One region of the Peribacillus sp. TE19612 genome, then DNA from elsewhere that is predicted to be linked to it. Evidence: riboswitches for the same ligand, from Rfam matches in the RefSeq annotation. Region 1 holds a riboswitch; the other holds the start of a gene.

Region 1 (3,417 bases):
ATCGCCACTTCAGTATTCGGATCCAGCTTGACACCGTATTCTCGTTCATAAAAGACGGCAGCAGCATCTTTTAAATATTGATGTCCCCGGAATGGCGAATATTTATGATTAATCGTTTTTTCAGCGGCAGACTGCAAACTTTTGACGATATGTTCCGGAGTCGGCTGATCAGGGTTTCCCTGGCCTAAATTAATGACATCATGTCCTTGCTCCGTGATTGCATTGACTTTTGCTACTAGTGAAGCAAAAAACTGCTTGGGCAGGTCCTGAAGCAGCCCGGATTTTTCGAATTGCACCATTTATACACCTTCTCTGAAATTTCTTGAAATTCTAGTCACAAATGATATATGTTTATCGTAGTCTTGTAAAGCATTTTTTACATGTGGGGGTTTTAACGATGAAGTGGAAAATAGCTTGTATTCAAATGGATATAGCCTTCGGGCAACCAGATATCAATTTTCAGGTTGCAGAACGATGGATGGAAAAAGCAGCTCGGTCCGAGCCCGATATCGTCATATTACCAGAGCTTTGGACAACCGGATACGACTTGACCAGGCTGAATGAGATTGCTGATCAAGAGGCAGAAAAAACGATTGAATTTCTTAAAACACAGGCACAGAAACACCAGATTCACATCATCGGCGGTTCCATTGCAAAAAAAACAAGCAAGGGAATCTATAACACCATGATCATCATCGATAAACACGGAAAGCTCATTAAAGAATATGATAAGCTTCACTTATTTCAATTAATGGATGAACATCATTTCCTGCAGCCAGGTGAAAAAGATGGTTTATTTACTCTTGATGAAAAAATATGTGCCGGGTTCGTTTGTTATGACATTCGTTTCCCTGAATGGCAGCGGGCCCATACCGTTCAAGGCGCGGAAGTTCTATTCGTTACGGCTGAATGGCCAAAGCCGAGACTCGATCACTGGAGAGCCTTATTGATAAGCCGTGCCATCGAGAACCAAGCCTATGTTGTAGCCGTTAATCGTACAGGTTCGGATGTCAATAATATATTTGCGGGCCATTCCTTGATTATTGATCCATGGGGGAATATCATAAGTGAAGCCGGAGAAGGAAACGAACTATTGACAGGCACCTTGGACTTCAACAAAGTTACGGAAGCACGTAACAAAATACCTGTATTCGAAGATCGCCGTCCTGATTTTTATTAATTTACCCATTGACAAACTATTTAAAAAGTTGATATTATTTTCCCGAAGATTAAAATTTCAGAAAACATTTACTCTTATCAAGAGCAGGCTGAGGGATAAAGGCCCTATGAAGCCCAGCAACCGACTGTAATACCATTGTGAAATGGGGCGGATTCTCCGCCGGATTATTAAATCCACAGAGCACGGTGCTAATTCCACCAGAATTCATTTTCTGGAAGATAAGAGGTCCGAAGCCAAAACTTCTGCCTCTTTCTATATGAAAGAGGCTTTTTTATTCTTATTTTGAATCTGGAGGGGAAAAGAATGACTCAAAACCATTCAAATTTTAAGAGATTGACAAACGAAACAGCTATAACCCTTGCAAAAAAACTTGGGTTGGTCAATGCGGATGCAAGTTTGAAATGTAATGAAATCGGCGATGGAAACTTAAATTATGTTTTTCATATTACAGACACGGTCACAAACAAAGGTATAATAATCAAACAAGCGGTCCCTTATGCCAAGGTACTTGGTGAAAGCTGGCCGCTGACATTGAAAAGGGCAGCCATTGAAGCGAATGCGCTGATTCATTTCAGAAGTTATTGCCCCGAATTCGTACCGCAAGTCTACTATTCGGATGAACAGCTGGCCATCACAGTCATGGAGGATTTATCGCACTTGAAAATCGTTAGAACAGGATTGATTGATGGCGATTCATATCCATTGCTTTCACAGCATATTGGTGAGTATGTTGCGAAGACGGCATTTTATACATCCGATTATCATTTAGAACCCTCCTCGAAAAAGGAGGTGGCCCGACATTTCACGAATCCCGAACTCTGCAAAATCACTGAGGTCTTTATTTTCACGGATCCATTTTTTGAGGAACTCCCGGGAGATTTCGAGGTGGAATTGACTGATGCCGCCAAAAATATATGGAATGATCAAGAAGTGATACTTGAGGTCGCCAAGCTGAAACAAAGCTTTGAAACCGAGCAGGAAGCCTTACTTCATGGAGATTTACATACTGGAAGTATATTTGCAAGTGAAACTGAAACAAAGGTTATTGATCCTGAATTCGCTTTTTATGGGCCCGTTGGTTTTGACCTTGGTCAATACACCGCCAACCTTCTTTTTCAGGCAATTACACGAAATGACGCTGGTAAGGAAGAGATTTTCTCACACCTTCATGAATTTTGGAATGCCTTTGAAGAAACTTATACCGAATTATGGGAAGCCCAAAATAAAAGCCCATTCCGCCATGTGAAAGGGTATCTGCCTTATTTGCTGACAAAATTCAAAAAAGATGCATTCGGTTTTGCAGGCTGTGAACTGATTCGGCGAACCATTGGCCTTTCCCATGTTGCCGATTTAAACGTCATTGAAAATAAAGAAACAAGGATCGCAGCCAAAACGGCAACATTGGAAATCGGTACTTTATTAATTAAAAAACGGGAGGAATTGGATGTTCCAGCCGTCATTGAAGCGTTGAAGCAACGGACACTGCCATCTTACTCAACCATTTAAAAGGAGACCTGAACATGACTACAATAGCACCCTTACCATATTCGGTACATTGGGATGATACCCATATTACATTATTAAATCAACAAGCCCTTCCTTCCATAACTGAATTTATAGAACTTCATTCTGTTGATGATGTATATGACAGCATTTTGACTTTAAAAGTTCGCGGTGCCCCTGCAATTGGACTGACGGCAGCATTTGGTGTTGCACTTGGTGCCAAGCAGGAAACAACCGCTGATTTAGGGGAATTCAAGAAAAATGTAACGAGGCATATTGAAAAACTCGCCTCTTCACGGCCTACTGCAGTCAACCTTTTTTGGGCTTTAAAGAGGATGGAGAACACCTTGCAGGCTGCGCAAAGCATTTCAACTGCCAAGGAAGCACTTGTAGCGGAGGCTAAAGCCATCTTTGCTGAAGATGAAGAAATGTGCAGGAAAATCGGGGAACATGGTTTATCCCTATTCACTAGAGGTGATTCCATTCTAACGCATTGCAACGCTGGGGGAATTGCCACGGCTCGGTATGGCACAGCCTTGGCTCCCTTCCATCTGGCTAAAGAAAAGGACTTTCCGCTAAAAGTGTATGCATGTGAAACCAGGCCTGTCCTGCAAGGGGCGCGTTTGACTGCTTGGGAATTGATGCAAGCGGGGGTGGATGTCACATTAATTTCTGATAATATGGCTGCCCATACGATTCACCAGAAAGGAATAAATGGAATTATCGTCGGGGCC
Region 2 (3,417 bases), on a different contig from region 1:
ATCCAATAAAACCTATGAACTTAGTTGATTTCTCTACATTATTAGTCTGTTTCTCCTATCATGTAAAAGTTTTCCCAATTAAAATAGAAAAAACCTTTCTGCATGAGCAGAAAGGCAGGTGAAGAAACAGGCCTTCCTCTCATCTTCCAAAGTGATTAAACTTTGTGTGAATTGGCACCTTTCCAAGGAAATCTCCTTGTCGGTTGCCGGGTTTCATCGGGCACATCCCTCCACCTCTCTTGATAAGAGCTAATATATAGAATATTTGTACATCATTAAGTTCTTTAGTATGGAGAAATTTTATCATAGATAAAAAAGGAGCGCAATGTATATTATTTCTAGTTCAAGAATGAACAGGAACTTTGCTTAAAGCGTTTTGGAAGTCAAGGAGACGATGTTCGTCGCTTTTTCAATTGCCTGCTCCAAATCTTCTATTAAGTCTTCTACATTTTCAATCCCAATCGATAATCGGACTTGATCGGCACTTACACCCGCTTTCGCAAGACCCGCCTCATTCAATTGTTGATGGGTCGTACTGGCTGGGTGGATGATCAAGCTCTTCGCATCCCCTACATTCGCCACATGGGACCATAATTCCACCGAATTGATAAGTTTTGCCCCAGCTTCGCGATTACCTTGAATCCCAAATGTCACGACAGATCCAGCTCCCTTTGGCAAATATTTATCCGCAAGGGCTTTATCGGGATGATCCTCATCACCAGGATGTGAAACCCAGGTCACGGCAGGATGGTTTTTTAAATAGTTTATGACAGACTTGGTGTTCGATAGATGCTCTTTCATCCTTACATGCAGCGTTTCAAGTCCAAGCGTAAACTGGAATGCACTTTGGGCACTTAGTGCAGGACCCAAATCACGGAGCAACTGGACTCTGGCTTTCGTTATGAATGCGGCAGGTCCAACTGCCTCGGCGTATACCAGACCGTCGTAACTTGGGTCAGGCTCCGTGAAGCCAGGGTAGTTTGGCGAGTTCCAATCGAATTTCCCTCCATCCACGATGACACCGCCTAGCGTCGTTCCATTTCCAAGAAGCCATTTTGTAGCGGAATGGATGACAATATCCGCTCCAAAATCAATCGGTCTGCAAAGATACGGTGTCGCGAAGGTATTATCAATGATTAAAGGTATGCCGGCTTCATGGGCGATTTCCGCTACCGCTTCAATATCAAGTACCCTCAAACTTGGATTTCCGATCGTTTCAGCAAAAATGGCTTTAGTTCTTGGCGTAATCGCCCTTTTGAAGTTTTCAGGATCATCGGGAGAAACGAACTTCACTTTGATCCCATATTTAGGAAGAGTATTTTCAAAAAGGTTATACGTACCGCCATATAATGTAGAGGCAGAAACAATCTCATCCCCTGCAGCAGCGATATTCAGGATTGAAAGTGAGATGGCGGCCATTCCGCTTGCTGTTGCCAATCCGCCGATACCGCCTTCCAATAAGGCCATCCTTTCCTCAAAAACACTGACCGTGGGATTATGAAGCCGTGTATATATATAGCCATTCTCCTTTAGGCCAAATAAATTCGCTGCATGGTCGGTGTCTTTGAACAAGTATGCATTGCTTTGGTAGATAGGAACGGCACGGGCACCTGTTTCATCAGCTTGCAGACCGCCATGAACACTCAATGTTTCGAAGCGCAACTTTTTCTCTGACATATGAATTCACCTTTTTCTATGGATTTAGTTGGAATTATATGAAATCCGGCTTTTTTATAAACAAAAAAACCACTTCAATAAGAAGAGGTTTCAAGAACACACCTCATCTACCAGAGCCAACACTCTGCTGGAATTAGCACCGTATATAAAAATTTATACCGGTTGCCGGGCTTCGTCGGGCCAGTCCCTCCGCCACTCTTGATAAGAACTATTAAATTCTGCCATTACTTTATTCAAAATATAGCATTTTAGATTAAATCAGTCAATGAATTGTTAGAATATTCTTTGTTTTTTTCTTCTCTCATTCAAATGTTAGCAACAAAGAAAACCAACCGCGTTTCTGATTGGTTTCCTAGCTGATTTCCTTAAGCAATCCGTACAAATAAGGAACGGATTGAAAGGCATATATTTTTTTGTGCAGCTGCCCTTCTTTGAAAAGCAATAAGCAAGGAACACTTTCGATTTCATATGATTCGGCAATTGCTTGGACATAGTTCATATTCATTTTGCCTGCCTTCAATTCCGGAAAAAGCTCCAAGGATATCGTCAGCATCTTGGAGGCCACCTGACAGGTGCCGCATAAAGGTGTATATAAATATAAGCAAAAGGTTTCCCCATTTCCAACAGCAAGCTTACACTCTTCTTCTTTCCATTCTTGCATCAATTAGTCGTTCACCCTTTGACTTAGAAATTTCATTTTCACATTCATATTGGCAGATAGGAGCACAGTTGCGATATGATGTTCGGGTGAGCTCTCCACTTCTTTGTACATTTTATTAATATACAGGTGGTTCGCTTCCGGCATTTCCCTTCGGAACTGCTTCCGCAGCTTTTCTCCTGATTCATCTGCGTCAAAAAGGAGATAAACATCACGGTCCATCAATTCATCCACTAATTCATCCAGCTTAGTTAATGATATGGTCCCATTCGTACATATTATTTCCACATCTTCATTTAAAACGGAGGCAACTTTTCTTCTATCGGAACTGCCTTCTACAATGATCACTTTATCGAATTCGTCCCACTCCATGTCATCACTCCATCTCACGAATTATGTGCGCAACTCACCCACTGTACAAATGAAAAAGAGAGCAGGCCTTTTCAGTCCCCCCTCTCCTTTCTTTTTAACCGTTGATTAAACTCTCATACTCTTCAGCGCTCATCAAGTTTTCAATATCACTGACATTAGATGGTTCAAGCACGACCATCCATGCCTTTTCATAAGGAGACTCATTTACATATTCAGGGTTGTCACTTAAATCTTCGTTTACTTCAACAACCTTGCCACTGATAGGTGCATAAAGCTCAGAAACGGTCTTAACGGATTCAACACTTCCAAATGGTTCGTTCGCTTTCAATTCATCGCCGATTTCCGGAAGCTCAACGAATACGATGTCCCCAAGCTCGGACTGTGCGAATGCCGTAATTCCAATGCGCACTGTTCCATCTTCCGTTTTGACCCATTCATGTTCTTTAGTGTAACGAAGTTCTTTTGGTGTTGTTGTCATAATTAACCCTCCATATGTACATCTTATTTTATCTATTCCATTATAAGGTAGATTGTTTGTTTAAGTAAGGAATTAACCAAATATTTTGTGAAATTTCAGTTCCAAACCTGTTCGAATTGCTCTTCTTTGAAACCTACCGTCACTTTGGTGCCATCCGTAACAATCGGCCTTTTCAGAAGCATGCCATCTGTGGACAATATATCAAGCATCTCTGCTTCAGAAGCTTCTTTCA

The links. Region 1 has a riboswitch for S-adenosylmethionine ahead of mtnK (S-methyl-5-thioribose kinase). Riboswitches for the same ligand answer to the same signal wherever they lie in the genome.
Region 2: it holds a riboswitch for S-adenosylmethionine, as region 1 does, so the genes downstream of both, ACZ9AO_RS15415 (O-acetylhomoserine aminocarboxypropyltransferase/cysteine synthase family protein) here and mtnK (S-methyl-5-thioribose kinase) in region 1, are expected to answer to the same signal.

What each region holds. Positions count from the first base shown of each region.
Region 1 covers NZ_JBWCCL010000004.1:314,942-318,358, reverse strand. The annotation lists gene ACZ9AO_RS09685 (pyridoxal phosphate-dependent aminotransferase) at 1-299, opposite strand, end outside; gene ACZ9AO_RS09680 (carbon-nitrogen family hydrolase) at 398-1,180, shown strand; SAM riboswitch class I at 1,252-1,405, shown strand; gene mtnK (S-methyl-5-thioribose kinase) at 1,484-2,686, shown strand; gene mtnA (S-methyl-5-thioribose-1-phosphate isomerase) at 2,701-3,417, shown strand, end outside.
Region 2 covers NZ_JBWCCL010000008.1:99,568-102,984, reverse strand. The annotation lists SAM riboswitch class I at 137-249, opposite strand; gene ACZ9AO_RS15415 (O-acetylhomoserine aminocarboxypropyltransferase/cysteine synthase family protein) at 367-1,677, opposite strand; SAM riboswitch class I at 1,778-1,885, opposite strand; gene ACZ9AO_RS15410 (thioredoxin family protein) at 2,030-2,338, opposite strand; gene ACZ9AO_RS15405 (toprim domain-containing protein) at 2,342-2,707, opposite strand; gene gcvH (glycine cleavage system protein GcvH) at 2,802-3,185, opposite strand; gene ACZ9AO_RS15395 (arsenate reductase family protein) at 3,281-3,417, opposite strand, start outside.